DNA from 3 places in the Enterobacter sp. RHBSTW-00994 genome. Region 2 is predicted to be linked to each of the others. Evidence: predicted binding sites of a transcription regulator. Region 2 holds the regulator's gene; each other region holds the start of a gene.
What was found. The regulator PhoB, encoded in region 2, activates phosphate uptake and scavenging genes when phosphate is short. The targets are predictions, from matches to a motif close to CTGTCATAAAACTGNCNNAT.
Positions count from the first base shown of each region.

Region 1 (10,816 bases), 1.0 Mb from region 2:
ACAACAAAGCTCGTCAGGCCAGCATTACTCAGGAACTCACCGAGATCGTCGGTGGTGCATCCGCGGTATAACCAGGTTAATTCGTAGAGGATTCAAGATGGCTACTGGAAAAATTGTCCAGGTAATCGGCGCCGTGGTTGACGTCGAATTCCCTCAGGATGCCGTACCGCGCGTGTACGATGCTCTTGAGGTTAAGAATGGTAACGAGAGCCTGGTGCTGGAAGTTCAGCAGCAGCTCGGTGGTGGTATCGTGCGTACTATCGCCATGGGTTCTTCCGACGGTCTGCGTCGTGGTCTGGAAGTTAAAGACCTCGAACACCCGATCGAAGTCCCGGTAGGTAAAGCTACACTGGGTCGTATCATGAACGTATTGGGTCACCCAATCGACATGAAAGGCGACATCGGTGAAGAAGAGCGTTGGGCTATCCACCGCGCAGCACCGTCCTACGAAGAGCTGTCCAGCTCTCAGGAGCTGCTGGAAACCGGCATCAAAGTTATCGACCTGATGTGTCCGTTCGCTAAGGGCGGTAAAGTCGGTCTGTTTGGTGGTGCGGGTGTTGGTAAAACCGTAAACATGATGGAGCTGATCCGTAACATCGCGATCGAACACTCCGGTTATTCTGTGTTTGCAGGTGTGGGTGAGCGTACTCGTGAGGGTAACGACTTCTACCACGAAATGACCGACTCCAACGTTCTGGATAAAGTATCCCTGGTTTATGGCCAGATGAACGAGCCACCAGGAAACCGTCTGCGCGTTGCGCTGACCGGTCTGACTATGGCTGAGAAGTTCCGTGACGAAGGTCGTGACGTACTGCTGTTCGTTGATAACATCTATCGTTATACCCTGGCAGGTACTGAAGTATCAGCACTGCTGGGTCGTATGCCTTCAGCGGTAGGTTATCAGCCGACTCTGGCGGAAGAGATGGGTGTTCTTCAGGAACGTATCACCTCCACCAAAACCGGTTCTATCACCTCCGTTCAGGCGGTATACGTACCTGCGGATGACTTGACTGACCCATCACCAGCAACCACCTTTGCGCACCTTGATGCAACCGTGGTACTGAGCCGTCAGATCGCGTCTCTGGGTATCTACCCAGCCGTTGACCCGCTGGACTCCACCAGCCGTCAGCTGGATCCACTGGTTGTTGGTCAGGAACACTACGACACCGCGCGTGGCGTACAGTCTCTGTTGCAACGTTACCAGGAACTGAAAGACATCATCGCTATCCTCGGTATGGATGAGCTGTCTGAAGAAGATAAACTGGTGGTGGCACGTGCGCGTAAGATCCAGCGCTTCCTGTCCCAGCCATTCTTCGTTGCGGAAGTATTCACCGGTTCTCCAGGTAAATACGTTTCCCTGAAAGACACCATCCGTGGCTTTAAAGGCATCATGGAAGGCGAATACGATCACCTGCCAGAGCAGGCGTTCTACATGGTTGGTTCCATCGACGAAGCCGTGGAAAAAGCCAAAAAACTTTAACGCCTTAATCGGAGGGTGATATGGCAATGACTTACCACCTGGACGTCGTCAGTGCAGAGCAACAAATGTTCTCTGGTCTGGTCGAGAAAATCCAGGTAACGGGTAGTGAAGGTGAACTGGGTATTTTCCCGGGTCACGCCCCGCTGCTCACCGCCATTAAGCCTGGTATGATCCGCATCGTAAAACAGTTCGGTCATGAAGAGTTTATCTATCTGTCCGGCGGCATTCTTGAAGTGCAGCCAGGCAGTGTGACCGTTCTGGCCGATACTGCTATTCGTGGCCAGGATCTCGACGAAGCGCGAGCCCTGGAATCGAAGCGTAAGGCAGAAGAGCATATTAGTAGCTCTCACGGCGACGTGGATTACGCTCAGGCGTCTGCGGAGCTGGCCAAAGCGATCGCGAAACTGCGCGTTATCGAGTTGACCAAAAAAGCGATGTAACACCGGCTTGAAAAGCAAAAAGCCAGTCTGGTTTCCAGGCTGGCTTTTTTTATGGTGTTGTTCCAGAAAAAATGAAACTGAAAAAGTGTTTTATTATTTTGTGATGTTTATCACAAAAATGTTGATCGGTTAAAAAATGAGGCGTAGACTTCTTTTTTGTGAGGTACATCACAAATTAACGTCAATAACTCAGGATGCCATCATGAAACTGGTCAACAAAATCATCGCCCTCTTCAGCAGCATGAACGTCTCTTTCGGCACGTTTAACCACTAATACGCTGAACGCCGAGTGGCGCTAGGCTTACCGTCTTGTGATAAGCAAAGCGCCATCAGGCTACATCTTCAGTTCTGCCATAACCGCTTCACTATTCAGTAATTCACCCGCCTGATTCGCACTTTTCCCCTTCTCAATAAAGTAATTGGTTCCATCAATATTCCCCACGACCGCATCGTCATATTTACCGGGCTGCGTCCGTATTGATTTGTTGCCTGTGAAGATCCCTTGAGTGGAAGCATCGCCGTACGGGCTTGGCCGGAAAATGAAGTTAAAGCGAAGATTATCTATTGCGATGTTATTCGCGACTTTTAGTGCGCCCGGGTTGAAGTTGTCCGTAAAACCATCCAGATGATTCCCGATAGCTTTGCTGTTAAGGACTTCATGGGCGACAGGTTGCCCTTCTCCACCGAGTTTAAAGCCATTGCTGGTGTTGTTACGGGCAATGGAGTTCTTGATTACCACGACACCATTTGCACCATCTTCAATCTTGTTGAAAAGATCAAAACCATCATCAATGTTGTCGTGTGAATAACAATTTTCCAGTCGATTACCGTCTCCAACCCGCATTTTGACCGCAAAACCATCCGCGTTAATTTTTCCCGGATCTTCATTGGCATAAGATTCCGAATTGATAATCTGGTTATCCCTGGCCCAAAGTGGACGACCTATGTTCTCGGGGGATGAAATCTGGATCCCTGTATCGTCATTATGATAGGCCGTTACGTTTTCGATCAGATTATGGCTGCCCTGAATACGTAGACTTTTTCCTGTGATATCAATCCCCTTGATATGCCAGTAACTCGCATCCACCAGCAATCCATTGATAACGGCTTTACCATCGGCTTGCAGTGTTTTCAACTTGCTGGCATTGCCACTCGCTGTAAGAGGAATGTCGCTACGCGGATAATTCCCCGCTTGCAGAATGATGGTTCCACCAGGAGGAAGCAGGCTGATGGCTGTGGTTAAATCCAGTGGAGAGTTGAGAGTCCCTTTACCATCGGCTTTTCCGTCAGGCGTTACATAGAACGTTGTTGCCGTTATATCTGTCTGTTTTTCAACGCTGAAATCCTGAGTGACAGGGGTGTTATCCTTTGTGCTGGTGGGCGTAAAGGTGAGACGGAAGTTATTTTTTTCATTGAGCGTGGTGGGTAAGGTATACATCTCTCCGGCATTCACCGATTTATCGTTACCGATCACCACTTCATTTTGCTGAACGCTGAAAACCCCGTCATAGTTTGCCCGAGCCTGCACCAGGTACTGCGCGGATGTACTTTTACTTGCTGAAGCGAGCTGGACGAGCACGGGGATGGCTTTTGCCTGCCAGGGTTTGGATGCTTCTGTTTTAGCAACCGATGTGGTCAGGGACGCATCCGTTACGGTTATTTTTGCATTGCGGGAAGCAAAGAAACCAACGTAGTAGCTGTTTTTATGTTGCACGGAAATTAGATCGGCGCGAGGTACATGCTGGCTCACCCAGGCGTCACTGTCTGCGGGGGCCCAGGCCGTGATAAAACCGTCATTTGTGCGTTCCAGTTTTAAACGGAATGCAGGAGTCTGGTTGATATCAACCTCTTCTTTATAGCTCTGCTTTTTAACCGCTGCCCCTGCATTTCCCCAGGGTTGTGAGATCCCCTCGCGCGTTATGGCCTGCAGTTTTACCCGGTTATGATCTTTTTTATCCTGCGTCATGATGGCATTCATCACCATGTTTGATGCCGCCGGAAACTCTTCATAACCCTCTTTCAGCGGTTGCTGACGTGGAACACCGATAATATCGCGCACGAGAAGGCCAGCACCTTCCTGAGCAGCTGGTTTTGCCCCATTCTCAGGTCCAAACTGGTCAACTCTGACGGTAGCCTGAAGAATAAAATTATCTTTGGCTGGAAGTTCGGTATAGAAAAAGGTTAACCCATCGTGTGAGTTAGCAATCTTACCGCCGCGGCTTTCAAGCGTAATGGCTTTTGATAAATCGGCAGTATCCTGTTGCGTAAGCGTTTTTCCGTCGATAGTGACATCGTTAACGCCAATTTTGGCAGGTAATACGTTGGAGGAAAAATTCACGTCCGTTGACTGCCCGAAGGCAATGGCTTTCCAGACATGCGTGGGTTCTGCTGCAGTCGAAGCTAAAGGTGCGCACATCATCAAGGCCAGAGGTATTTTATAGTTCATCTTATTCTCCTGAGTAATAACTGAGCGTCATTATCATCAAGATGAAACGGTGTTTCTTTTTTGTTCGTCACAATATTCAATTATTAAAACCATGTTTTGATTTTGACCGATCTTTATTCATGAGGCGAAAAAATCGCTAAGCTGTTGTGAGCGTTAGTGACTTACCCTGAGAATGGGATTTTCCAGAGAAAAAGTGATTTATTCGGTCTTAAAAAGTATCCTCAAAGAGCCCGTAACGCCCTGGGTTGAGCGTTTTAGCACCATTCCATTTTATGGCGCAAAATATGTAGAATTTTCAACGTCAAAGGGTTTTACTTCTCACTCAAATTACAGTCAGGACGCGTATGTTGAACAATACGATGAGCGTGGTCATCCTTGCCGCAGGCAAAGGAACCCGCATGTATTCCGATCTTCCGAAGGTGCTGCACACCCTTGCCGGGAAAGCGATGGTGCAGCATGTTATTGATGCTGCAAATGAATTGGGTGCGCGCCACGTCAATCTGGTTTACGGTCACGGCGGAGAATTGCTGAAGCAAACGCTGCGTGATGACAATCTCAACTGGGTACTTCAGGCTGAACAGCTCGGTACAGGTCATGCGATGCAGCAGGCCGCGCCATTCTTCGCGGATGACGAAGACATTCTGATGCTCTACGGCGATGTCCCGCTGATCTCTGTCGAAACCTTGACTCGCCTGCGTGACGCAAAACCGCAGGGTGGCATCGGTTTATTAACCGTGAATCTGGATGATCCCAGTGGTTACGGTCGTATCACCCGTGAAAACGGTAAAGTGACAGGTATTGTTGAGCATAAAGATGCCAGCGATGCACAGCGACAAATCCAGGAAATTAACACCGGTATCCTGATTGCCAATGGCGCAGATATGAAGCGCTGGCTGTCAAAGCTGACTAACAACAATGCACAGGGTGAGTACTATATCACCGACATTATTGCGATGGCGTATCAGGAAGGACGTGAGATCGCTGCAGTACATCCGACACGTATTAGCGAAACTGAAGGGGTGAATAACCGCCTTCAGCTTTCCCGTTTGGAGCGCGTTTATCAGTCCGAACAGGCAGAAAAATTGCTGCTGGCTGGCGTTATGCTGCGCGATCCGGCGCGTTTTGATCTGCGCGGAACGTTGTCTCATGGGCGTGATGTTGAGATTGATACTAACGTTATCGTTGAAGGCAACGTTACCCTGGGTCATCGCGTCAAAATTGGTACGGGCTGCGTGATCAAAAACAGCGTGATTGGTGATGATTGTGAAATCAGCCCGTATAGCGTTGTGGAAGATGCCCATCTGGAGTCCGCCTGTACGATTGGCCCATTTGCACGCCTTCGTCCTGGTGCTGAGCTACTGGAAGGTGCTCACGTGGGTAACTTTGTCGAAATGAAAAAGGCGCGTCTGGGTAAGGGCTCCAAAGCCGGTCATTTGACCTATCTGGGCGATGCGGAAATTGGCGACAACGTGAATATTGGTGCAGGTACGATTACCTGTAACTACGACGGTGCGAATAAGTTTAAAACCATTATTGGGGACGATGTGTTTGTCGGTTCCGACACGCAACTGGTGGCCCCCGTTACCGTTGGCAAAGGTGTCACCATTGCTGCTGGTACGACTGTAACGCGTGACGTTGCGGACAACGAGCTGGTACTGAGCCGTGTGCCGCAGGTCCATAAGCAGGGTTGGAAACGCCCGGTGAAGAAGAAGTAGTCGATTTGTTCCTCACCTTAACTCTCCCCTTGGGGGAGCGGATATTTCGGTGCGGTGTTTTTCTCCCTCGCCCCTTTGGGGAGAGGGCTGGGGTGAGGGGATAATATAATCCTCCCCCCACCAGCAGTACCCATAAAGATAACCCCCACTCTCTACAAGGCTCGGGGGGCCCGGAAACGGGTAAATACAGGTCAGCGACAACGCATGGCATAACGCCATTATCAGGAAATCTAACTATGTGTGGAATTGTTGGCGCAGTTGCGCAGCGTGATATTGCTGAAATCCTTCTCGAAGGTTTACGTCGTCTGGAATACCGTGGCTACGACTCTGCCGGTCTGGCGGTTGTTGATGCAGAAGGTCATATGACTCGTCTGCGTCGTCTCGGTAAAGTACAAATACTGGCACAAGCAGCAGAAGAACATCCGCTGCATGGTGGCACAGGTATTGCTCACACCCGCTGGGCTACGCATGGCGAACCATCCGAAGGTAATGCGCACCCGCATGTGTCTGAACACATCGTGGTCGTACATAACGGCATTATCGAAAACCACGAACCGCTGCGCGAAGAACTGAAAGCACGCGGCTATACCTTTGTTTCCGAAACCGACACCGAAGTAATTGCTCACCTGGTTCACTGGGAGCTGGAGCAGGGCGGTACGCTGCGTGATGCGGTACTACGTGCTATCCCACAGCTGCGTGGTGCATACGGTACGGTGATCATGGATTCCCGCGATCCGAGCACTCTTTTGGCGGCCCGTTCAGGTAGCCCAATGGTTATCGGTATGGGGGTGGGGGAAAACTTTATTGCCTCCGACCAGCTGGCTCTGCTGCCCGTTACTCGCCGCTTTATCTTCCTGGAAGAGGGTGATATGGCGGAAGTAACGCGTCGCTCAGTGGAGATCTTTGATAAGTCAGGTTCTCCGGTAAAACGCCAGGAGATCGAATCGAATCTGCAATATGACGCGGGCGACAAAGGCGCTTACCGTCACTACATGCAGAAAGAGATTTACGAACAACCTAACGCGATCAAAAACACCCTGAGTGGACGTATCAGCCATGGTCAGATTGATCTGAGTGAGTTGGGGGCAAATGCCAACGAACTGCTCTCGAAAGTTGAGCATATTCAGATTGTGGCCTGTGGTACGTCTTACAACTCGGGCATGGTTTCCCGTTACTGGTTTGAAGCGCTGGCGGATGTGCCGTGCGATGTCGAAATCGCCTCTGAATTCCGCTATCGCAAATCAGCTGTGCGTCGTAACAGCCTGATGATCACCCTTTCCCAGTCTGGTGAAACAGCGGATACCCTGGCGGCATTGCGTCTGTCCAAAGAGCTGGGTTATCTCGGTTCGCTGGCGATTTGTAACGTACCGAGCTCCTCTCTGGTGCGTGAATCCGATCTGGCGCTGATGACCAATGCAGGCACTGAAATTGGTGTGGCATCGACTAAAGCGTTTACCACTCAGTTAACCGTTCTGCTGATGCTGGTGGCGAAATTGTCGCGCCTGAAAGGGCTGGACGCGTCCATTGAGCATGACATTGTTCACGGTCTTCAGGCGCTGCCGAGCCGTATTGAGCAGATGTTGTCGCAGGATAAACGTATTGAAGCACTGGCTGAAGATTTCTCTGACAAACACCACGCATTGTTCCTGGGGCGTGGCGATCAGTATCCTATCGCGCTGGAAGGCGCGCTGAAGCTGAAAGAGATCTCGTATATTCACGCTGAAGCTTATGCGGCAGGCGAGCTGAAACACGGCCCTCTGGCGCTGATTGATGCGGATATGCCGGTCATCGTTGTTGCACCGAACAACGAACTGCTGGAAAAACTGAAGTCCAACATCGAAGAAGTTCGTGCCCGTGGCGGCCAGCTGTATGTCTTCGCCGATCAGGATGCCGGTTTTGTCAGTAACGACAATATGCACATCATTGAGATGCCGCATGTGGAAGAGGTGATTGCACCAATCTTCTACACCGTTCCATTGCAGTTACTGGCTTATCACGTCGCGCTGATCAAGGGCACAGACGTTGACCAGCCACGTAACCTGGCGAAATCAGTAACAGTAGAATAATCACGACAGGCTCCACCTTCGGGTGGGGCTTTTTTACCCACTCCGGCTTGTTTTTAATCAACTCTTCCTCGCTTTTATTTATGACAATCTGTCATATTCAGCTACTTTTTTTAGTGTCACGGAAAGAAAATATTTCTGAAAACGTACTGTCATGTTTGTGGTTAACGTGATGATTATTAATGCTTATTTTGGAGAATCCTAAGTGGGATTTTCAATGTCATAAAACTGTCATATTTCGTACATTTATCTGTCACCTGTTTGTCCTATTTTGCTCATCGTAGCCACTTAAACAATGATTTACGAAATCCTTGCAGGAGACATTATGAAAGTTATGCGTACCACTGTCGCAACTGTTGTCGCCGCGACCTTATCTCTGAGCGCTTTCTCTGTATTCGCAGAAGCAAGCCTGACTGGCGCTGGTGCAACCTTCCCTGCGCCGGTGTATGCCAAATGGGCAGATACCTACCAGAAAGAAACCGGTAACAAGGTGAACTATCAGGGTATTGGCTCCTCCGGTGGTGTTAAACAAATTACCGCTAACACGGTCGATTTCGGTGCGTCAGATGCTCCACTGTCTGATGAGAAACTGGCTCAGGAAGGCCTGTTCCAGTTCCCAACCGTTATTGGGGGTGTGGTTCTGGCGATCAACCTGCCAGGCGTGAAGTCTGGTGAGCTGGTGCTGGATGGCAAAACGCTGGGTGATATCTACCTCGGCAAAATCAAAAAATGGGATGACGAAGCGATTGCTAAACTCAACCCAGGCCTGAAACTGCCAGCGCAGAACATCGCTGTCGTTCGTCGTGCAGACGGTTCCGGCACATCTTTCGTTTTCACCAGCTACCTGGCGAAAGTGAACGAAGAGTGGAAATCTAAAATTGGTTCTGGCTCTACCGTTAACTGGCCGACTGGTCTGGGCGGTAAAGGTAACGACGGTATCGCCGCGTTTGTACAGCGCCTGCCTGGCTCTATCGGTTACGTAGAATACGCTTACGCTAAGCAAAACAACCTGGCTTACACCAAGCTGTTGTCTGCTGACGGTAAAGCGGTAAGCCCAACCGAAGAGAACTTTGCGAATGCAGCCAAAGGCGCTGACTGGAGCAAATCCTTCGCTCAGGATCTGACTAACCAGAAAGGCGAAGGTGCGTGGCCAATTACGTCCACGACCTTCATCCTGGTTCACAAAGATCAGAAGAAACCAGAGCAGGGTACTGAAGTGCTGAAGTTCTTCGACTGGGCATACAAAAATGGCGGAAAACAGGCTAATGACCTGGATTACGCAAGCCTGCCTGATAGCGTGGTTGAGCAGATTCGTGCTGCATGGAAAACCAACGTGAAAGACAGCAGCGGTAAAGCGCTGTACTAACAAGATATTTTTGACGAAGATGGCGGGTGGCGTGAGCTAACCCGCCAATATTCGTGAAACGTCTAACAGAAGAGTGATTTATGGCTGCAACCAAGCCTGCATTTAACCCTCCGGGTAAAAAAGGTGACATGATTTTCAGCGCGCTGGTAAGACTGGCTGCGCTGATTGTGCTATTGCTGCTGGGCGGCATTATCGTGTCTCTGATTTTCTCCTCCTGGCCGAGCATCCAGAAATTTGGTTTCTCCTTCCTGTGGACCAAAGAGTGGGATGCACCAAACGATATTTATGGTGCACTTGTGCCGATTTACGGCACGCTGGTGACCTCGTTCATCGCCTTGCTGATCGCCGTACCGGTGAGTTTTGGTATCGCGTTGTTCCTGACGGAGCTTGCGCCAAACTGGCTGAAGCGTCCTTTGGGTATCGCCATTGAATTGCTGGCCGCTATTCCAAGTATCGTTTACGGCATGTGGGGCCTGTTTATCTTCGCCCCGCTGTTTGCGACCTATTTCCAGGAGCCTGTCGGCAATGTGTTGTCAGCAGTTCCGATTGTCGGCTCGTTGTTCTCTGGTCCGGCGTTTGGTATCGGTATTCTGGCAGCCGGTGTGATCCTCGCCATTATGATTATTCCGTACATTGCGGCCGTTATGCGCGATGTTTTCGAACAAACTCCGGTGATGATGAAAGAGTCGGCCTACGGCATCGGCTGTACCACCTGGGAAGTGATCTGGCGTATTGTCCTTCCGTTCACCAAAAATGGTGTCATCGGTGGCGTTATGTTGGGCTTAGGCCGTGCGCTGGGTGAAACCATGGCGGTGACCTTTATCATTGGTAATACCTACCAGCTCGACAGCGCATCGTTGTTCATGCCAGGTAACAGTATTACGTCTGCACTGGCGAATGAATTTGCTGAAGCAGAATCAGGGCTTCATGTTGCTGCTCTGATGGAATTGGGTCTGATTCTGTTTGTGATCACCTTTATCGTGCTGGCCATTTCGAAAGTTATGGTTATGCGTCTGGCGAAAAATGAGGGGGCACGCTAATGGCGACTCTCGAAATGCAAAGCACCGCAGAGCTGGCGGAATCTCGCCGTAAAATGCAGGCTAAGCGCCGCTTTAAAAACCGTATCGCGCTGACGCTTTCCATGGGAACCATGGCATTTGGTTTGTTCTGGTTAGTGTGGATCCTGTTCTCAACGGTTGTACGTGGTATCGATGGGATGTCCCTGGCGCTGTTCACCGAGATGACGCCTCCACCTAACACGGCGGGAGGTGGTCTGGCGAACGCCCTTGCCGGTAGTGGTCTGTTG
Region 1 is NZ_CP056199.1:4,861,857-4,872,672, forward strand. Features, by position in the region: gene atpG (F0F1 ATP synthase subunit gamma) at 1-71, shown strand, start outside; gene atpD (F0F1 ATP synthase subunit beta) at 98-1,480, shown strand; gene HV346_RS23180 (F0F1 ATP synthase subunit epsilon) at 1,501-1,920, shown strand; gene HV346_RS23185 (right-handed parallel beta-helix repeat-containing protein) at 2,255-4,366, opposite strand; gene glmU (bifunctional UDP-N-acetylglucosamine diphosphorylase/glucosamine-1-phosphate N-acetyltransferase GlmU) at 4,711-6,081, shown strand; gene glmS (glutamine--fructose-6-phosphate transaminase (isomerizing)) at 6,318-8,147, shown strand; gene pstS (phosphate ABC transporter substrate-binding protein PstS) at 8,470-9,510, shown strand; gene pstC (phosphate ABC transporter permease PstC) at 9,591-10,550, shown strand; gene pstA (phosphate ABC transporter permease PstA) at 10,550-10,816, shown strand, end outside.
Region 1: the regulator PhoB is predicted to act here: its motif matches at 8,362-8,381, upstream of pstS (phosphate ABC transporter substrate-binding protein PstS).

Region 2 (10,816 bases):
CTCGTCTTAACCGTGAAGTCCGTCTGGCCAATGATGCCAACTGTCTGGCCGTTTCTGAGGCCATTGATGGCGCAGCGGCGGGCGCGAAAACCGTGTTTGCCGTCATCATTGGTACGGGCTGTGGTGCGGGGGTGGCGTTTAATGGGCGCTCGCACATCGGGGGAAACGGTACTGCGGGTGAATGGGGGCATAACCCTTTGCCATGGCCGGATGACGATGAGCTGAAATATCGCGCTGAAGTGCCGTGTTACTGCGGTAAGCAGGGCTGCATTGAGACCTTCATCTCAGGAACCGGGTTTGCTACCGACTACCGTCGCCTGAGCGGTCATCCGCTGAAAGGCAGTGAAATCATGCATCTTGTTGGGGAAAACGATCCCATTGCAGAGCGTGCGTTAAGCCGTTATGAGATGCGTCTGGCGAAATCACTGGCACACGTAGTGAATATTCTGGATCCTGATGTGATTGTGTTGGGCGGTGGGATGAGTAACGTCGATCGTCTGTACACCACAGTACCGAATCTGGTGAAACAGTGGGTGTTCGGTGGAGAATGTGAAACGCCTATCCGCAAAGCGGTCCACGGAGATTCCAGCGGCGTGCGCGGCGCGGCGTGGTTGTGGCCGGAATAAAAGCAAAACGGCAACATTTTTATGCCCTCTCCCAAAGGGAGAGGGCCAGGGGGAGGGCTGCAGACCGAACAGATCTACCCCACCATCACTCCACCGAAAACGCTTTATCCAGCTTGCTGTAACCTAGTCCGTTGATTTTTTTCACTTTGATCTGCACCGGAATGCGCTCTTTCATCGCCTCCACATGGCTGATAACGCCGATGGTTTTCCCGGTGGCGTTTAAGGCATCCAGCGCATCCAGCGCGGTGTCCAGCGTTTCGCTATCCAGCGTGCCGAATCCTTCGTCAAGGAACAGCGAATCGATCCGCGTTTTGTGGCTGACCAAATCGGAGAGTGCCAGAGCCAGGGCAAGGCTCACGAGGAAGCTTTCCCCACCTGAAAGCGTGCGCGTATCGCGAACTGCATCTGCCTGCCAGGTATCAACCACTTCCAGCTCCAGTGCATCGCTGGCTTTACGTTGCAGCAGGTAGCGCCCGTGCAGGCGGTTGAGCTGCTGGTTAGCAAGCCACACCAGGTTATCCAGGGTCAGGCCCTGGGCGAACTTACGGAAGCGATCGCCTGTGCTGGAGCCAATCAGCGAATTCAGATAGCCCCAGTCGTCGGCAAGGTGAGCGGCCTCTTCAATCTGTTGCCGTAACGTTTGCTGATGCTGGCGGTTATCACTGTCCTGTTTCAGTTGCTGGCGAATTTCACCCTGGCGGGTAGTATTTTCGCGCAGGGTGAGTGCGATGTGTTGTAACTGCGCTTGTAGCGTGACGGTGTCAGATTCCAGCGCATCAGGGCGATGCTGCTGATGCTCATGCAGCTGCTGATTCGCCTGACTGGAAAGTGCGGTGGCTTGCTGGAGTTGGTTATCCAGGGTTTGTTTTAGCTGTTCCAGACGGCGCAGGATATCGTCATCAAGCAGTGCTGCCAGGAAAGCCTCCTGATTGGCAAATACGCTTGCCGTAAGCGCCGCCGAAAACTGTGCCTGAGCGTGTTGAAGGCGTTCGCTTTCCAGATTTTCCTGCTGTTGCAGCGTTGTTAGCTGGCTTTGCAAGGATACGCACGTATTGTGGATCTCGCGCCAGTTCTCCGGGATATCGGATTCTGCTTCAGCGCTATCCCTCTCAGGAAGCGTATCAAGCAGCGGCGTCAGGGCGTCGATACGCGCTTGTATTGCGTTTTGCTGAGTTAGTTTTTCCTGCCAGCACGCAAATTCGTTCTCACGTTCTGCCAGCCAGGACGTTTCTGTGCCTTCGGCGGGTGCGCTCAGTGAAAGGGGATGCAGAGCCGTTTCCAGCGTAAGGCGGGTTGCCTCAATCTGTTGCTGGCACTGACGTTTCTGCGCTTCCTGTTCGTTGAGCTGGTTTTGCAGCCCCAGACGCTGGCTCAGCAGATAAAGCTGGCGTTCAAAGTGCTCCTGCTCATCTATCCAGGAGGCGATATCATCCTGAATATTCAGTGTAATATTCAGGCTAGCGCACGCCTCTAACCACTCCTTAGTGAGCGCTTGCTCTTCCTGAGAAAGCGTCTGTAGCTCTTCCGTTTCACGCTGGATCTGGCTGGTCAGGGCATTTACCTGCCCGAGTATCAGCAACCCTTCTTCTTTCAGGGCTGCAACCTCTTTCTCCATCGCATCACGGCGGCGCTGGTTTTCGGAAAGCGCCAGTGCCTGGTATTGCGCCACTGCCGGATGTTCGGTTGAACCGCAGAGTGGGCAGGGTTTCCCGGCCTCTAGCCGCGCCCGGTGGCTTTCAAGATCTTTAATTGTCTCTTCGTGCTGACATAACGTTTTAAGATCCTGGTAATGCTGGTTTTTTTCTTTGAATTGTTGTCGGCGTTGCGCCAGGGTTTCGTTAAGTTTTGTCTGTTCCGTCTGTGCTTTTTGTACACTTTCGCTGTTGTGGGCAAGGCGTTTTTGCAGTGGCTGATAGCGGGCATGAAGCGTAGTCAGTCGCTGGCGCGCGGCGCGGGACTGCGTTTGCTGCTCCATAGCGGCCGCAACGTCATCGGCTGACAACGTGAGAGTGTTTTCCGGTAACTCAGCGAGCTTCCGACGCAACTCCGCGAGACGACTGGTGATTGTCGTTAGCTGGTTTTTATCGCGATTATGCTGGGAAAAATGTGCCCGCCAGCCAGCAATTTCCTGTCCCCACAACCGGAAACGGTCATGCTCTGCGAGCCACTGAGTGAGTACGTTTTGCTCAGCCAGCCCTTGTTCGCGCGCGCGCAGCGCGCCGTGACGAATACGCGCCCGCCGTGCCACAGTGGACTGTAAGCGAGCATTTACTTCGGTAATTTGCTGTTTTGTCTGAGCAAGGCGCGTGGCTTGTTCTTGCTGATGCGCCCAAAGGGGACGTAATTGCGCAGCAGGTTGCGCCAGTTGTCGTTTTTCCAGATCGGGTGCGGCATCGGCGAGGGCCTGTTGCGCCTGTTGCTGCATTGCCACCGCCCGCTGTTGTTCGCGTAAAAGCTCGTCGTTACGTGTAAGCCATTGAAACGCTTTCTGTTGGCTTTGCTGCTGCGCCAGCAGGGTTTTCTCTTCGTCTGTAAGTACCTGCAAACTGTCCAGCAACTGCTGCTGTTGCTCCTCGCTTAGCAGCACCACACCCGCGGCCTGCGCTTCACGCAATTCAAGCTCACTGCGCGCTGCTTTGTGTTTCTCAAATACCATTGCGGAAATCTGGCCGTAGATCTCTGTGCCGGTTAACTCTTCCAGTAATTCGGCGCGCTCTTTTGGTTTGGCGTTGAGGAAGGCTGCGAACTGGCCCTGAGAGAGCAACATTGATCGGGTGAAACGACCATAATCCAGCCCGGTCAGCGAGGCGGTCAAATCCAGTTTATCTTTCACTTTATCGGCGAGGATTTTACCATCTTCACACTGTGCCAGCTCGACGCGGGGCGCTTGTAAGTTTCCGTCTGGTTGATTCCGCGCGCGGTTCTGGCTCCAGAATGCGCGATAAGCCACACCTTTCACTTCAAACTCGACTTCCGCCAGACATTCAGCAGTATCACGTGTCATCAGGTCGTTTTGCGATTGTGACACGGTATTCAGACGAGGTGTTTCGTGGTACAGCGCCAGGCAGATGGCATCGAGAAGGGTCGTTTTCCCCGCTCCTGTTGCGCCAGTAATGGCAAACAGTCCGTTGCTGGCGAATGGTTCGGCGGTAAAGTCGATTTTCCACTCACCTTTCAGGGAGTTGAGGTTTTTGAGACGCAGGCTGAGAATTTTCATGCGTTTTCATCCTCGTCATTAAGCGCATGCAGGGTATGGGTGAACAGTTCGTTGAGCCGCGCTCGTTTTGCGTCGTCGATCTCTTCCTGAGATAAACGTCGTTCAAACACCTCTTCAACCCGGAGTTCACTGAGCGTTTCACGTTGTGCACTTTGCAGTATTTTCTCGCGCTGTTCGCGGCTGCGACGCACCAGCAAAACCTCTACCGGCAGGTCTTCCGTCAGCGCCTGAATCTTACGCTGCATATCATGCAGGTAGTCATCGGTAGTGATTTCAATATCGAGCCAGACGGCAGGATGCTGCGCCACGCCACGCCACTGTTCCAGTTGAGCGGTGATGGCCGCCAGATCGCCTTTCAGCACGGCCAGCGGCTGAGTCACAGGCACGTCCAGCGTCTCAACAGCGCTGAGTTTGCCGTCGGAAAAGCTCACCAGGTGTACGGACTTTGCTTTGCCTGTTTCATCGAAACTGAGCGAAATGGGAGAGCCGCAGTAGCGAATGTGTTCGCTGCCGCCAATCATCTGCGCCCGGTGAATGTGCCCAAGGGCAATATAATCGGCAGGGGGAAAGTTTTGCGCCGGGAAGGCGTCGAGTGTTCCGATATAAATATCACGTACAGCATCACTTTTGCTGGCTCCGACGGTGGTCAGATGCCCGGTTGCAATCACGGGAATAGCCTGTTCGCCGCGCAGTGCGCAAGCCTCAATGTATTGCTGGTGATAGTAGTCAGTGATGGCCTGTAATAAATGCTGCTGCTTTTCGCTGCCGGAAAACCCGGCCTGGCTTTGTACGATGTCGCGCGGGCGTAAAAAAGGAATCGGGCACAGCACCGCACCTGGCGTACCGTCGCGTTTTTTCAGGATCTGCGGAGCGTGTCCGGCGTTTGCGACGACGGTCGTGTTCAGAAATGCGAGGATATCTCGCGACTCGTTGAGTGTGGCGACCGAGTCATGATTACCAGCGACTATCACCAGATGGCAGCCTGTTCGCTGGAGATGCACCACAAAACGGTTGTAAAGTTCTCGCGCATAACTGGGTGGGGAACCTGTATCGAAAATATCGCCCGCCACGATGATCGCATCCACCTCATGTGACTGGGCTGTGTCCAGCAGCCAGTTCAGGAACGCTTCATGTTCAGCGGCGCGGCTTTTGCTGTAAAAGTTTTGACCCAGATGCCAGTCCGAGGTGTGAAGTATGCGCATAACAGATCCATGGCGAAAAAAGGAATGGGCGATTATAAACTTTCAGGAGCAGGAAAATAACCGCTGTAATAAAACAACAGTTTGCCATTTGTAGTGGTCATGTTTTTCATAAATCTGTCATAAATCTGACGCATAATGACGCCGCATTACAAACTTGTAACTTACATAAGACAGGGCAAAGTATGGCGAGACGTATTCTGGTCGTAGAAGATGAAGCACCTATTCGTGAAATGGTGTGCTTCGTGCTCGAACAAAATGGCTTTCAGCCGGTTGAAGCTGAAGATTATGACAGCGCGGTGAATCAGCTGAATGAACCCTGGCCCGATTTAATTCTGCTTGACTGGATGTTGCCTGGCGGCTCTGGTCTGCAGTTCATCAAACACATCAAACGTGAAGCGATGACGCGTGATATCCCGGTTGTGATGCTGACGGCGCGTGGTGAAGAGGAAGATCGCGTTCGTGGTCTTGAAACGGGGGCGGATGATTACATCACTAAACCGTTTTCGCCTAAAGAACTGGTGGCACGCATCAAAGCGGTAATGCGCCGCATTTCACCTATGGCAGTGGAAGAGGTGATTGAGATGCAGGGCTTAAGCCTGGATCCTACTTCGCACCGTGTCATGACAGGTGAAAATCCCCTTGATATGGGACCGACTGAATTCAAATTATTGCACTTCTTTATGACGCATCCAGAGCGAGTATACAGCCGTGAGCAGTTGCTGAATAACGTCTGGGGAACTAACGTGTATGTCGAAGACCGGACGGTCGATGTGCATATACGCCGCCTGCGTAAAGCGCTGGAGCATAGCGGCCACGATCGCATGGTGCAGACGGTCCGCGGCACGGGTTATCGTTTTTCGACCCGTTTCTGAACAATGACAGGAGTGTGACGCGTGCTGGAACGTCTGTCATGGAAAAGGCTCGTTTTTGAACTGATCTTATGTTGTATTCCGGCCTTCATTTTGGGGGCTATTGTGGGCCATCTGCCGTGGTTTTTGCTGGCGGCAGTGACTGGACTGTTGATCTGGCATTTCTGGAATTTACTGCGTCTTTCGTGGTGGTTGTGGGTAGACAGGAGTATGACTCCCCCGCCGGGAAGCGGAAGCTGGGAACCTCTGCTTTATGGTTTGCACCAGATGCAAATGCGCAATAAAAAGCGCCGCCGGGAACTGGGAAGCCTGATTAAACGCTTTCGTAGCGGCGCTGAGTCGCTACCGGATGCCGTGATTCTTACCACCGAAGAAGGGACGATCTTTTGGTGTAATGGCCTGGCGCAACAGCTGTTAGGCCTGCGCTGGCCGGATGATAATGGCCAGAACATCCTGAACCTTCTACGTTACCCGGAGTTCACGCTTTACCTGAAAAAGCGTGACTTTACTCGCCCGCACAACCTGAAACTGAACAATGGCCGACATCTAGAGATCCGCGTGATGCCTTACAGCGATCAGCAGTGGCTGATGGTGGCGCGTGATGTGACCCAGATGCACCAACTGGAAGGGGCGAGACGGAACTTCTTTGCTAACGTAAGCCATGAATTACGCACACCGCTGACCGTCCTTCAGGGCTATCTGGAAATGATGCAGGAGCAAACGCTGGAGGGCGCGCCACGTGAGAAAGCGCTGCACACCATGCGTGAGCAAACGCACCGGATGGAGGGTCTGGTAAAACAGCTTCTGACCTTGTCAAAAATTGAAGCTGCGCCCTCGCTGGCGCTGAATGATACGATCGACGTGCCGATGATGTTGCGTGTGGTGGAGCGTGAAGCGCAGACCTTAAGCCATAAAAAACACCAGTTGACCTTTGAGGTTGATAACACGCTGAAAGTGCTTGGCAGTGAAGATGAACTGCGGAGCGCCATCTCTAACCTGGTCTATAACGCGGTGAATCATACGCCGGAGGGAACGCACATTGTGGTGCGTTGGCAGCATCTCCCGACAGGCGCTGAATTTAGCGTTGAAGATAACGGTCCGGGGATTGCGCCGGAACACCTTCCACGTTTGACCGAGCGCTTCTACCGCGTGGACAAGGCACGCTCCCGGCAGACAGGGGGCAGTGGCCTGGGGCTGGCGATTGTAAAACATGCGGTCAATCACCATGAAAGCCGTCTTGATATTCAGAGCACGTTAGGGAAGGGGACTCGCTTCAGTTTCGTCATTCCGGAACGATTAATTGCCAAAAAGAGCGCCTGACAGCAGGTGTGTCATCCTTCCTTTCCACGGGTCAGCTTATGCTGGCCCGTATGCTTTGCGGTCAAGCGAAACACGAATGAATTTTATACGGCTGATGGTTTTTTGTTCGCATTATTAGCCATGAGTTTTTCTTATCGTTGGTGCATTGTTCCAGTTCGTTTTCTCATGTTGGCATATTATTCTGGTTTTACGATCCCTCCTTGCCTTTAAACGTTATAAGCGTTTAAATTGCCCCCCATATACTGTCATACCGACTGTATTTGCGTGGTAAATCGAAAAACTATTCTTCGCCACGCCAGGACGGGAGCATATCCCGCTGAAATTGAGCAAATTTTCCGCTGTATTGTCCCGTCAGGGATGGCGAAAATCTCAACGTTTTCAACACCACATCCACAGGCAGTAAGGTTCTATGACCCATCACTTAAAATCGCGTGACATTATCGCGCTGGGCTTTATGACATTTGCGCTGTTCGTTGGCGCAGGCAACATCATTTTCCCTCCAATGGTTGGCTTGCAGGCGGGTGAACACGTCTGGACGGCTGCGATTGGCTTCCTCGTGACCGCGGTAGGTTTACCAGTGCTAACGATTATTGCCCTGGCAAAAGTGGGTGGCGGCGTTGATAGCCTTAGCTCACCAATCGGTAAAGTGGCGGGTGTTTTGCTGGCGACCGTGTGCTACCTGGCCGTTGGACCACTGTTTGCTGCGCCACGTACTGCGACCGTCTCTTTTGAAGTGGGGATTGCACCGCTGACGGGTGACGGGGCGATGCCGCTGTTTATTTACAGCCTGGTCTATTTCGCGATTGTGATTCTGGTTTCCCTCTATCCTGGCAAACTGCTGGATACCGTGGGCAACTTCCTGGCACCGATGAAAATTGTTGCGCTGATCGTGCTGGCAGTCGCGGCCATTATCTGGCCAGCGGGCCCTATCAGTGATGCGATGGATGCCTATAAAAACGCAGCCTTCTCGAATGGTTTTGTGAACGGTTATCTGACCATGGATACGCTGGGCGCTATGGTCTTTGGTATCGTTATTGTTAACGCTGCGCGTTCCCGCGGGGTGACCGAAGCTCGCCTGCTGACGCGTTATACCATCTGGGCTGGTCTGATGGCGGGTGTTGGCCTGACACTGCTGTATCTGGCGCTGTTCCGTCTGGGTTCTGATAGCGCGACGCTGGTCGATCAGAATGCCAATGGCGCAGCTATCCTGCATGCTTACGTTCAGCACACCTTCGGTGGCGCGGGTAGCCTCCTGTTAGCGGTACTGATTTTCCTCGCGTGCCTGGTGACGGCGGTTGGCCTGACCTGTGCGTGTGCTGAGTTCTTTGCCCAGTATCTGCCTCTCTCTTACCGCACGCTGGTATTTATCCTTGGCGGCTTCTCGATGGCAGTGTCAAACCTGGGGCTGAGCCACTTGATCCAGATCTCCATTCCGGTGCTGACTGCCATTTATCCGCCGTGTATCGTGCTGGTTGTACTGAGCTTTACGCGTCCGTGGTGGAATAATTCATCCCGAATTATTGCGCCTGCTATGTTTATCAGCCTGCTTTTTGGTATCCTTGACGGGATTAAAGCATCAGCGATTGGCGGCATGCTGCCTGCCTGGACACAACGTCTGCCATTGTCTGAACAAGGCCTGGCATGGCTGATGCCTACCGTTGTTGCGCTGATTCTGGCTGTTATCTGGGATCGTGCTGCAGGGCGTCAGGTTACCTCTAACGCGCATTAATCAACGGCAACAAAATGTTTAACCACGGGGCTTAAGGCCCCGTGGTTTTTTGTTTTTTTCGAGTTGAATGGCAAGATTTAAATGGAAAGCACTAACAAACTCAAACGTGGGCTAAGTACCCGCCATATTCGCTTTATGGCGTTAGGCTCAGCGATTGGTACTGGCCTTTTTTATGGCTCGGCAGATGCCATTAAAATGGCCGGTCCGAGCGTCCTGCTGGCCTACATCATTGGCGGTATTGCGGCCTATATTATTATGCGTGCGCTGGGGGAGATGTCGGTTCATAACCCTTCCGCCAGCTCTTTCTCCCGCTATGCACAGGAAAACTTAGGCCCGCTCGCAGGTTACATCACAGGCTGGACTTACTGTTTTGAAATTCTGATTGTCGCAATCGCTGATGTGACGGCCTTTGGTATCTATATGGGCGTCTGGTTCCCCTTAGTACCACACTGGATATGGGTGTTGAGCGTGGTGTTGATCATTTGCGCCGTCAACCTGATGAGCGTGAAGGTTTTTGGTGAGCTGGAGTTCTGGTTCTCATTCTTTAAAGTCGCGACCATTATTATCATGATCGTGGCGGGCTTCGGCATCATCATCTGGGGTATCGGTAACGGTGGTCAGCCAACGGGGATCCATAACTTGTGGACCAATGGTGGCTTCTTCAGCAACGGCTGGCTTGGCATGGTGATGTCGCTGCAAATGGTGATGTTTGCTTACGGTGGGATCGAAATTATCGGGATCACTGCGGGTGAAGCGAAAGACCCTGAAAAATCGATTCCCCGCGCGATCAACTCTGTTCCAATGCGTATTCTGGTGTTCTATGTGGGTACGCTGTTTGTGATTATGTCCATTTACCCGTGGAACCAGGTCGGCACTAACGGTAGCCCATTCGTGTTGACGTTCCAGCATATGGGGATTGCGTTTGCAGCCAGTATTCTCAACTTTGTCGTTCTGACGGCGTCACTTTCTGCCATTAACAGCGACGTATTTGGTGTCGGTCGTATGCTGCACGGAATGGCCGAGCAGGGGAGCGCGCCGAAAGTATTCGCTAAAACCTCACGTCGCGGTACGCCGTGGGTCACTGTTCTGGTGATGACCATTGCGCTGTTGTTCTCGGTCTACCTGAACTACATCATGCCAGAGAACGTGTTCCTGGTGATTGCGTCACTGGCGACTTTCGCAACGGTGTGGGTGTGGATCATGATCCTGCTGTCGCAAATTGCCTTCCGTCGCCGTCTGCCCCCTGAAGAGGTGAAAGCGCTGAAATTTAAAGTGCCTGGCGGCATTACGACAACGGTTGTTGGTTTGATTTTCCTGGTCTTTATTATTGGCCTGATTGGCTATCATCCGGATACCCGCATTTCACTGTATGTCGGTTTCGCGTGGATTGTGTTGCTGCTGGCAGGGTGGGTGTTTAAATGCCGCCGCGATCGCCAGTTGGCTGAAGCACAGTAAAACAGAGTCCCCTCTCTCGTCGGGAGAGGGGCAGAGTGAGGCATCAGGGTGTATTGATGCCTCCTCCCCCGTCCTCCTCCCCCAATAAACCTCTTCATGATGAGCTAACCTTAACAACCCTGTGGCAAGGTGACGTCAATTTCATCAAAGGGGATTCGTGATGTTAAATGCCTGGCACCTTCCGGTTGCCCCATTTGTTAAGCAAAACAAAGACAACCTTGTGATTACGCTCTGGCTGGCGGGAGAAAATCAGCCTGAACGCGTGACGCTACGCGCCGAAATAGATAACGAAGAGACTGCGCTGAAGATGCACAAACAGCGCAGCCAACCGCAGCCGGGGATCACCGCGTGGCGGGCAAATATTGATTTACGCAGCGGGCAACCGCGCCGCCGTTACA
Region 2 is NZ_CP056199.1:1,010,630-1,021,445, forward strand. Features, by position in the region: gene mak (fructokinase) at 1-626, shown strand, start outside; gene sbcC (exonuclease subunit SbcC) at 712-3,843, opposite strand; gene sbcD (exonuclease subunit SbcD) at 3,840-5,045, opposite strand; gene phoB (phosphate response regulator transcription factor PhoB) at 5,228-5,917, shown strand; gene phoR (phosphate regulon sensor histidine kinase PhoR) at 5,939-7,234, shown strand; gene brnQ (branched-chain amino acid transporter carrier protein BrnQ) at 7,644-8,963, shown strand; gene proY (proline-specific permease ProY) at 9,045-10,418, shown strand; gene malZ (maltodextrin glucosidase) at 10,579-10,816, shown strand, end outside.

Region 3 (10,816 bases), 430 kb from region 2:
AAAAATAATGGCAGCAATTAATGAACCCAGCGCCACTGTTGCCGGGCCGTGTTCTTCTCCGGCTCGCTGACCTGAGAGGATATAGATGGCCCAGCACGCCCCAGCACCCAACGCGAGTGCAGCGCCGGTCAGGTCAATTTGCGAGACATCCTGACCCAGTGGCAGCAGGAACCATAATCCCAGAACGGCCAGAACCACCCAGATAAAGTCCACCGGACGACGAGACGAAAAAAGAGCAACGGCCAACGGGCCGGTGAATTCAAGCGCAACGGCGATCCCAAGCGGTATGGTCTGTATAGAGAGGTAGAACATATAGTTCATCGCTCCCAATGACAGCCCGTAGAAAAGCAGAGGCAAACGCTGCTCTTTCTTAAAGCGGAGCCGCCACGGTTTAAAGATGACCACGAGTATCAGTGTACCAAGGGCAATACGCAGCGCTGTGACGCCCGGAGCTCCAACAAGCGGAAAGAGTGATTTCGCAAGCGATGCGCCGCTCTGGATGGACAACATGGCGATGAGTATTACAGCGATCGGCAACCAGACCGATGCTTTGCGGGGTAACCCTGGCATCCTTTCTCCTGTCAATTTATGTCAAATGAAGTAAAAGCCGCAGTGTAATAGAAATATGCTGCAACGGTTGAGACTACGTTGAAAAAAAAACGTGTGAAATCCGTAAAATGGTTAAGCGTTGATGGATTTATCAGCTGTCAGATTAGGAATAATCTGGATGAATGTAGCGACAAGGGCGCGCAGTATTAGCGTTTTGAAGTGGGAATTCTATGTTATTTGAAGGAGATAGCTTCTTCTGGAAATGTTCTGTTACAGGAAAGGCTCCTTTAGACATTACGAATCACAAAGAGTTTCACAAGAATTTTTGATATATTTAAAACTTACGGATTTACTTGAAGCACATTTGAGGTGGTTATGAAAAAAATTGCATGTCTTTCAGCACTGGCCGCTGTTCTGGCTGTTTCCGCAGGTACTGCTGTAGCTGCTACTTCTACCGTTACCGGTGGTTACGCTCAGAGCGATATGCAGGGCGTGATGAACAAAGCTAACGGTTTCAACCTGAAATACCGCTACGAGCAGGACAACAGCCCGCTGGGTGTGATCGGTTCCTTTACCTACACTGAAAAAGACCGTTTCGACGACAGCGCTTACAATAAAAGCCAGTACTACGGTATCACCGCAGGTCCAGCTTACCGTCTGAACGACTGGGCAAGCATCTACGGTGTTGTTGGTGTGGGTTACGGTAAATTCCAGCAGACTGAAAACGAATCTGCTAACCGCACTGCAAGCACCAGCGACTACGGCTTCTCCTACGGCGCAGGCCTGCAGTTCAACCCAATTGAAAACGTTGCTTTGGACTTCTCCTATGAGCAGAGCCGTATCCGCAACGTTGACGTTGGCACCTGGATCGCGGGTGTAGGTTACCGCTTCTAATCACTCCGGTGAGCCAGTAAAAAATCCGCCCAATGTGGCGGATTTTTTTATGTCTGTAAAAGTAAAATGGCAACCCGAAGGTTGCCGTTTTATAGTATTTGTCCCCTCGCAGGAGAAGGGACAGGCTGCACAAATCAGCGACTTTTTATATCGAAGATATCCGTGCCCAGGTGGTTATAGTCAACTTTCTGTAACTTAAAATTGGTAACGTAAACTGGCGGGGCTTTTTGCCCGGAGATAAAACGATAATCGTTAGGGATTTGCGTGGCGGAAATCCCCGTCCACTGTGAGAAGAAGCTCAAAAAATCGTTCGCAGAGCGACGTGCTTTAACAATACGATGGGCTTTATCATCACTGGAGAGCACCATAAAGGGAACCTGGAAGTTCTGCTGGAATTTGTCATCGTGCGCCAGGTATTGAACCTCTTTTCCGCGTTCCTTAAATGCCAGCCCGTGGTCAGAAAAATAGACCATCGAGAAACTGTCACCGGTATTACGCAACTGGTCATACAGCTTACTTAGCAGATCGTCCGTCTGCGTCATGCTGTAGAGGTAGCATGACGTCTCCTTCGATTGAACGAATTCGTTGTATTTCCCCTGAGTACGATCGCAAGCCTGTGGATGTGAGCCCATTAAATGCAGAACGATCAGTTGTGGCTGCGTGTGCTGCGTGGCAAAAACCTGGGCTGTCATTTTCAGCAGAGCTTCGTCTTTGGTGTTTTTATCGGCTTCAAAATCACCATTCTTCAGGAACTGAACCTCATCAGCACGTTTTGCAATGCTGGCGATAGCGGTATCATATTCGCCAATTTGGCCTTGGTTCGAGAACCACCACGTCTGGAAACCTGCACGGTTTGCCAGCGTGACAAAGTTATCCTGATATTGCGGTTTATTATCAACTACCCGGTTTAACGTTAATCCCAGCGATTTTTGCGTGGAACCACTGGCCGCAATGTAATCGGTAAACAGGTAACCATTCACCGAGCTGGCAAAGGGTGTGTTATCCCAGTGGCCACCAAATGCACCCAGCGCATCACGGCGAGCGCTTTCACCAATGACCACCACGTATGTGTGATACTTCGGTTTAACGGCCAGTACGTTCCAGGTGTCCTTCATTTGCGACAGTTCTGCCATTCGCGACTGTTCATCGAGAACTTCCTGGTTATTGACCACGACATCTTTTACAAAGCGGAACACTGGATAGCCGGTATCCTTGAACTTAAATACGCCACCCCAGGCAAGATTTTGAACCGGCGTGACAAAAAAGGTTGCCACGCTAAACACCAGGCACAGGCTCTCAACTTTTCCCCATGCTTTTTTCTCTTCCGGTTTACGACGAACGGCGATGACGCCGAGTGCAAAAATGAAAAGACCTACTACGTAGCTGTACCACGGGAAGATGGTCAGAATTTCCGTCGACTCTTCCATGTTGGTGGAATGCAGCGCCAGCAGGGTATTAAAGTTTGGCGAGCCATAGGCCTGGCCAAAAGGAAAATAAAGTGCCGCGATCAGCGAACAGATCCCTACCACTATCTTCTGCACTCGGGGTGTGCCACGCCACAGCAAATGGAGTACGCACGTAAAGGCGACGGCGTACAGCAGGCTAAAGGGATAACCAAGTGCAAAGTTAATCAGCAGTGATTGCAGAAAATAGAATCCCGTCCACGGGCTTAAGGCCCGGCTGCGGGTAACAAGTGTTTCTTTCAGGGTTAAATTCATAGGTCACTATCATAAAAACGCCATGTGCTAACCCTGGCGTCGAGGGTCAAAACCTGCCTGACAGTGCGTGGAGAGGGAATGAGGGTCCGCTTCAGCGAGCCGCAAATTGTGCAGGGCTGCAAGAAGATAGTGCGAGCGATAAATAAGATCAACAGTTGCTAAGCAGATGTTTTGCGAAGGGGATTACAAATCCGTAAAAAAGATCGGGAAATTTGAGGTAAACGCGCAGTTTGCACGAGAATTGTGACGAAAAAATGAAGCGGCGTACCGCGACGCCGCTTAGTGGGATGGTTTATCGTTCTGCTGTGGTTTGTTGCCAAACATATCGCACAGCATATTCAACAGCATTAAGCGTACTTTAAAGGGAGAGTGAGTAAACACGTTCATGCACCTCTTGAATTCGTTCATATGACCTCCTGATTTTTGATCCCTTCGATCCGTGAAGGATGACTGCATTACATACAGATATAGCACAGGCTATATTGTATAGCTACGGCTATTTCGTTAATTTTTTGTGCTTGTTCCGCGATGGTTTACAATGGCGCTCTCGTTATACGGCGCTGGAAGCGTCACCCCATTGAGGAAGCACAATGAACCGTCGCGCAGGTAAGCCAACAAATAAAAAAACGACGCAACTGGTTAATGTTGAAGAGCATGTCGAAGGATTTCGTCAGGTCAGGGAAGCACACCGTCGTGAACTGATTGATGACTACGTTGAGCTGATTTCCGACTTGATTCGTGAAGTCGGGGAAGCACGGCAGGTTGATATGGCAGCACGTTTGGGTGTTTCGCAGCCAACAGTCGCTAAGATGTTAAAGCGTCTGGCTTCTGTTGGTCTAATCGAGATGATCCCCTGGAGAGGTGTATTTTTAACGCCAGAGGGTGAGAAGCTGGCGCACGCGAGTCGTGAGCGTCATCAGATAGTCGAAAACTTTTTACTGGTGTTGGGCGTAAGCCAGGAGATTGCGCGTCGGGATGCGGAAGGGATGGAACATCATGTGAGCGAAGAGACGCTGGTGAAGTTCCGTGAATTTACCCTTAAGTATGGGCCTTCTGTTGAATGAGTATCCCAGGACTGCGGGCACTTGCCCGCGATCGTTTTTTCCATCTTTTATTACTCATTGGTGCAGGATTAAGTTTCTTTGTTCCGTTTGCACCTGACACCTGGCCTGCTGCTATCGACTGGCGGACGATAATTACCCTCAGCGGGTTAATGATGCTGACCAAAGGTGTGGAGCTCAGTGGCTATTTTGATGTACTGGGACGTAAAACTGTCCGCCGTTTTGCCACTGAGCGCAAGCTGGCGTTGTTCATGGTATTGTCAGCCGCACTGCTGTCGACATTCCTGACCAACGATGTGGCGCTGTTCATTGTTGTCCCGCTCACTCTCACGCTACGTAAGCTTTGTGCCATTCCGGTCACGCGGCTGATCATCTTTGAAGCTCTGGCCGTGAACGCCGGGTCACTCTTAACGCCCATTGGAAATCCGCAGAATATTTTGCTCTGGGGCCGCTCTGGCCTATCGTTCGCCGCATTTACCTGGCAGATGATGCCGCTGGCACTGGCGGTCATGGCCTCACTGCTGCTGGTCTGCTGGTTTGCGTTTCCGGCTAAAAAACTGCAGTACCATAGCAGTAATACAGCCCCACAGTGGCAGCCGCGTCTGGTGTGGAGTTGTCTGGCACTGTATATCGTTTTCCTCACGGCACTGGAGATGAAACAAGAGCTGGCGGGCGTTCTACTGGTTGCGTGTGGGTTTTTGTTCCTCGCAAGTCGCGTCCTGGTCAGCGTCGACTGGACGCTGTTGCTGGTGTTTATGGCGATGTTTATCGATGTGCATCTGCTGATTCAGTTGCCTGCATTACAAAACGCCCTGCATAGTGTTACGGGCCTGTCGCAAACCGGTCTGTGGTTGACGGCAATGGGCTTGTCGCAGTTTATCAGCAATGTTCCCGCAACCATTTTACTGCTTAATTATGTGCCTGCTTCGACCTTGCTGGCCTGGGCGGTTAACGTCGGCGGATTTGGCCTTCTGCCGGGTTCGCTGGCAAATCTGATTGCCCTGCGTATGGCCAACGATCGTCGCATCTGGTGGCGTTTTCATCTGTGGTCGCTGCCCATGCTGGTCTGGGCCGCGTTGATTGGCTTCCTGCTACTTTAGAGAAATGGGCAAGAAATAGACAGAAACGCCACATTCGCAATGAGGGGCGGGAAGGTATAACTCTTCCTGTACCCATCGAACGAACATTGCGAGGAGCGTTGTATGCGTTATCAAAAACTGGGCAATACCGGTCTGTTTGTTTCTGAGTTGTGCCTTGGCACGATGACTTTTGGTGGTGAAGGCGGCATGTGGGGAAAAATAGGCCAGTTGCAGCAGCGTGAGGCTGACCAACTGGTGGGCCGTGCGCTGGATGCTGGCATTAACTTTATCGATACCGCAAACGTCTACTCGGAGGGCCGCTCTGAGGAGATCACGGGTCAGGCGCTGAAAAATCTCCATATCCCGCGTGAAAATGTTGTGGTTGCGACCAAAGTATTTGGTGAAACAGGGACGGCTGGGGTGAACTCACGCGGCAGTTCGCGTTTCCACATCATGAACAGCGTCAAAGAGAGCTTGCGTCGTTTACAGCTCGATCATATCGATCTCTACCAGTTACATGGTTTTGACCCAGCCACTCCCATCGAGGAGACGCTGTACGCTCTGGATAATCTGGTCCAGCAGGGTCATGTGCGTTATATCGGTGTGTCGAACTGGGCAGCCTGGCAAATCATGAAGGCGCTGGGGATTGCCGAGCGCCTGGGTCTGTCCCGTTTTGCGTCGCTGCAAGCCTATTACACCATTGCCGGGCGTGATCTGGAGCGCGAACTGGTTCCGATGATGCAAAGTGAAGGCGTTGGGTTGATGGTCTGGAGCCCGTTAGCTGGAGGGCTGTTGAGCGGTAAATATGGCCGTGATGGTCAGAGTGAAGCCGGCGGGCGTCGTCTGGAGTTTGATTTCCCGCCTGTGGAGAAAGATCGTGCATTCGATGCGGTTGATGTGATGCGTATGATTGCTGACCGTAAAGGTGTGTCGGTGGCGCAAATCGCGCTCGCATGGCTGCTGCATCAAAAAGTGGTCACCAGCGTCATCATTGGCGCAAAACGCCCGGAACAACTCGATGACAACATTGCAGCAACCACCGTTTGTCTAAGCGAAGAAGAGCTAAAACAACTTGATACGGTTAGTGCTCTGCCGCGTGAATATCCAGGCTGGATGCTGGAACGCCAGGGCGAGTATCGTCGCAACCAGCTCGCGCAGTAGTCATTTTATAACGTGCTTTCAGGCCGGGTCCGCATAGCGGATCCGGCTTTTTTATTTAATACGGCTCACAAAAAACGATCCTTTCTTTTGCCTGGTTTTTCATTCTTGTCTATATGACTAGTCATAATATTTAAATGACTAGTCATATAGGGAGAGACCATGAATCAATCACTGCCAGCTAATTTCTTGTGGGGAAATTCAGTTTCCAGCATGCAGACGGAAGGGGCGTGGAATGAAGGCGGAAAGGGAATGTCGGTGTATGACATTCGCGAGGCCGCTGAGAATACCTCTGACTGGAAAGTGGCGACAGACTCGTACCATCGTTATAGGGAAGATTTCGATTTGATGCAGGATCTGGGCATGAATTGCTACCGTTTCCAGATCGCATGGAGCCGCGTTTGCCCTCAGGGTGATGGCGAGTTCAATGACGAAGGGATCGCGTTTTACGATCGTTTTATTAACGATCTGATTGCCCGTGGCATTGAGCCCATGATTTGTCTCTATCATTTTGACATGCCACTGGCGTTGGCACAGGAATACAACGGTTTTAACGATCGCCGTGTGATGGCGGCGTTTATCCGCTACGGCAAAAAGATGATCGACTGCTACGGCGACCGCGTGAAGTACTGGCTGACCTTCAACGAGCAGAACATTTTCCATATGCCGGAAGCCTTCAGGATCTCCGGCTATATGAAAGGGGAGAAAACCCTGCGCGAGTTGTATGAGCTTCAGCACCACACGATGGTGGCGCATATGGCATTGACCGAGTACTTGCATCAGACCAGACCGGGGCAGTTAATGGGCGGTATGCTGGCACATCAACTGGTTTACCCGGCAACCTGCAAACCGCGCGATATTTTTTGTGCACAACAGTACGACGAATTCCTCAACCAGAACCTGCTGCGCGTTTTTGCAGGCCAGGGCTACAGCCCGGCGGTCATGGCGGTGGTAGAACAGCTTGGCTTTAGTGATATCTATCGTGCTGAAGATCTGGCTCTGCTGGCAAGAACCAAAAACGATTACATGGCATTCAGTTACTACGCCAGTAAAACCCTCGACAGCGATGCTATCCCTGACGGGACGCCGGTGAACGATTACCTGCTTTATGGCGATAAAAATAATCCCTACCTGAAAGCAACAGAGTGGAACTGGCAAATTGATCCTCTTGGTTTTCGCACCATTATCACGCGCTATTACAACGACTGGCGCATGCCGGTATTCCCGATTGAAAACGGTATTGGGGTGATTGAATCATGGGATGGGATTCACCCGATCGAGGACGATTACCGTATCGATTATCACCGTAAGCACCTTGAGGCGATGCAGGCCGCGATGTTTGAAGATGGCGCGCAGGTTATTGGCTACCTTGGCTGGGGGTTGATCGACATTCTCAGTTCGCAGGGGGATATGCGTAAACGTTACGGCGTGGTCTATGTGAACCGCGAAAACCATGATCTGAAAGACCTTAAACGCGTGCCGAAAAAGAGTTATGCGTGGTTAAAACAGGTTATCCATACCAACGGACGCGAGATGTAAGTTGTACGCTGCCGGGCCGTTTTTGTGACTGATAAATGGGAAATATCCGCTATGTCTGAAACAAAAATAACACCGAATATGCAGTCTTTTGTCGACAGATTTGTTGAGTTTTCAGCACGCCTGGCAAACCAGGTGCATCTTCGCTCCCTGCGTGATGCCTTCGCCACGGTAATGCCGATTTTTATTCTGGCGGGCCTGGCAGTGCTGGTGAACAATGTGGTGTTTCCCTGGATCTTTGAGGGCGACACGCTGACACAGTTTAAGGTGTGGGGCGAGGCTATTATCAACGGTACGCTGAATATAGCGGCGCTGTTGCTGGCTCCGATGATCGCCTGGTCGCTGGCGCGCAACAAAGATTTCGACAATCCGGTCTCGGCAGTGGTGATCGCCGTCAGCAGTTTTATCATTATGATGCCCATGCATCTGCAACTGACTCCCGTAGGAAGCCAGACAACGGTGAACGTCACGCAGGTGCTGACGTTTGCCAATATAGGCTCCACCGGGATTTTTGCCGGAGTGCTGATTGGCCTCCTTTCCACTGAGGTCTTTATTGCCATTTCGCGGTTAAAAGCGTTGCAGATCTCACTTGGGGAGAATGTCCCTCCGGCGGTCAGCAAATCCTTTACCGCACTGATCCCGACTATCCTCACGCTCTCTTTATTTGCGGTGCTGGCCGCCTTGCTGGCGAATGTGATGCATACGGATTTGATCCACCTGATCACCACCTTTATTCAGCAACCCTTACGACTAATTAATACCAGTCTGCCCGGTACTATTTTTATCTATAGCTTTGTTAACTTCCTGTTTACGTTGGGTATTCACCAGTCAGTGGTGAACAGTGTGGTGCTGGAGCCATTTTTGCTCATCAATACGAATGAGAACATGCTGGCTTTTGCTAACGGCCAGCCTGTTCCTCATATCATCAATAACATCTTTGTCCCAACATTCGGTATGGTGGGCGGAACCGGGAGCACCATTTCACTCCTGCTGGCGATTTTTATCTTCTCGCGGCAAAAATCTGCAAAACAGGTGGCGCGGTTATCCCTGGCGCCGGGATTATTCAATATCAATGAGCCGGTTATCTTTGGCTTACCGATTGTCTTTAACCTGCCGCTGATGATCCCGTTTGTCCTGCTGCCAGCGATTGGCATTTACGTTGCCTGGCTATGCACTACGCTGGGATGGATGTCGCGCTGTGTGGTGATGATCCCCTGGACGACACCGCCCATTCTTAGCGCATGGCTGGCGACGGCAGGGGACTGGCGGGCGGTGGTGGTGCAGTTGGCAATCATTGTATTTGGTGTATTCTTCTACCTGCCTTTCCTCAAAATTGCCGAGAGAGTGGCGTTAAAAAACAGCGGGATAGAAAACTAATTGTAAGGAAAGGACGATGGCGGCTAAGTACATCACCATTGCACGGGAAATCAAGAAACGCATTATCAGCCAGCAGTATGCCGCTAGTGAGCCGTTGCCAGACCAGTTTGCGCTGGCAGCGGAGTTCAGTACCAGCCGTATGACCATTCAACAGGCGATGCGCCAGTTGATTGTCGAAGGTCTGGTATATACCCGTCAGGGGCAGGGGACGTTTATTCGTAAGAATTTCCTGCAACTCTCGCAATGGGATCTCTCTGGTAGTGACTATTTTGGGGCGACAAAAACATGGGAACATCTTGGAACAGTCACAAGCCAGGTTGTGCACTTTGAACTGCGTTTCCCGAACGAGAAAGAGCAGGCATCCCTGATGATAAACGGTGATGCGCCAGTCTATGATTTTGTCCGTCTGCGTTTATTGAATGGTGAGCCGATGTCGCTGGATTCAACCGTAATGCCGCTGAACCTGGTTCCGGGGTTGAACAAAAGCCACCTCGAAAGCTCGGTATTCCGTTATGTGCAAGAAACGCTAGGGCTCAAAATTATGGGATCATACCGTGTTGTGCGTGCACTCAAGCCGAATGCCCTGGACATGCAGCACCTGGTTTGTGAGCAAACCGATCCGGTTCTGGAGGTTGAGCAGGTTATCTATCTGGAAGATGGCACACCGCTAGAGTATGCGCATTGTCATTATCGTTATGACCACGGTGGGATCGTGATTGTGAACAACGGGTAAGTATTTACCCGCATCTCAGGCGCATGACTCAAAGTAATTGTCGGTATCTTTTATGTAGAGATCGTTCTGGCACAGATAGTGAATTTGACCTGGTTTAAATGTGAAACGCATTTTTTGCAGGAATGAGCGTTTAATTTTGCTGGTATTTGTTCGGGAAAGACCATAGTCATGAATAATTTCATGGATATGACGAATGTTTTGCGCTGAAACATAAACAGGTGTTTTGGTTAATTGAATAAGTTTACTGATCCAGATGTCATCCGCGCAGGGGCATACTGTCAAAAAGTCTTCATTATCATGAAAATATTGAGGAATCATATTTTTTTTAAGTACGACGCCACCAAGTCCCGTAATAATATAGTCCTGATCTATCACTTTTGGTGTGGTAATTAACGGGAAATTTCTATAACTATCAAGAATATCTTTTTTCTTTTTTATCGTTTTTCTGACGCGAATAGCCACGACGTATTCTTGATTATGGTGATAAAAATCACTCAGCAGGTTTTCAGTCCACACATCGTTATAAATAGCGTCGTCATCAGCATAAATCAGTATATCGTCTCCTGTTGCTTCTCGCAGAGCAGGGAACAACTTACGGTACGGGCCTGTGTTTTTAACCCAGCGGAAAATAAGGTTTATGCCTGTTTGTCGGATCTTTTCTGCCCACACGGGTTCTTCGGTGATGCCTTCATCACTGAGGTATGGCTCTCT
Region 3 is NZ_CP056199.1:1,442,796-1,453,611, forward strand. Features, by position in the region: gene rhtA (threonine/homoserine exporter RhtA) at 1-570, opposite strand, end outside; gene ompX (outer membrane protein OmpX) at 925-1,443, shown strand; gene HV346_RS06820 (phosphoethanolamine transferase) at 1,578-3,161, opposite strand; gene mntS (manganase accumulation protein MntS) at 3,441-3,569, opposite strand; gene mntR (manganese-binding transcriptional regulator MntR) at 3,752-4,225, shown strand; gene HV346_RS06835 (anion transporter) at 4,222-5,322, shown strand; gene HV346_RS06840 (aldo/keto reductase) at 5,425-6,462, shown strand; gene HV346_RS06845 (glycoside hydrolase family 1 protein) at 6,622-7,998, shown strand; gene HV346_RS06850 (PTS transporter subunit EIIC) at 8,050-9,372, shown strand; gene HV346_RS06855 (GntR family transcriptional regulator) at 9,389-10,105, shown strand; gene HV346_RS06860 (glycosyltransferase family A protein) at 10,121-10,816, opposite strand, start outside.
Region 3: the regulator PhoB is predicted to act here: its motif matches at 3,168-3,187, upstream of HV346_RS06820 (phosphoethanolamine transferase).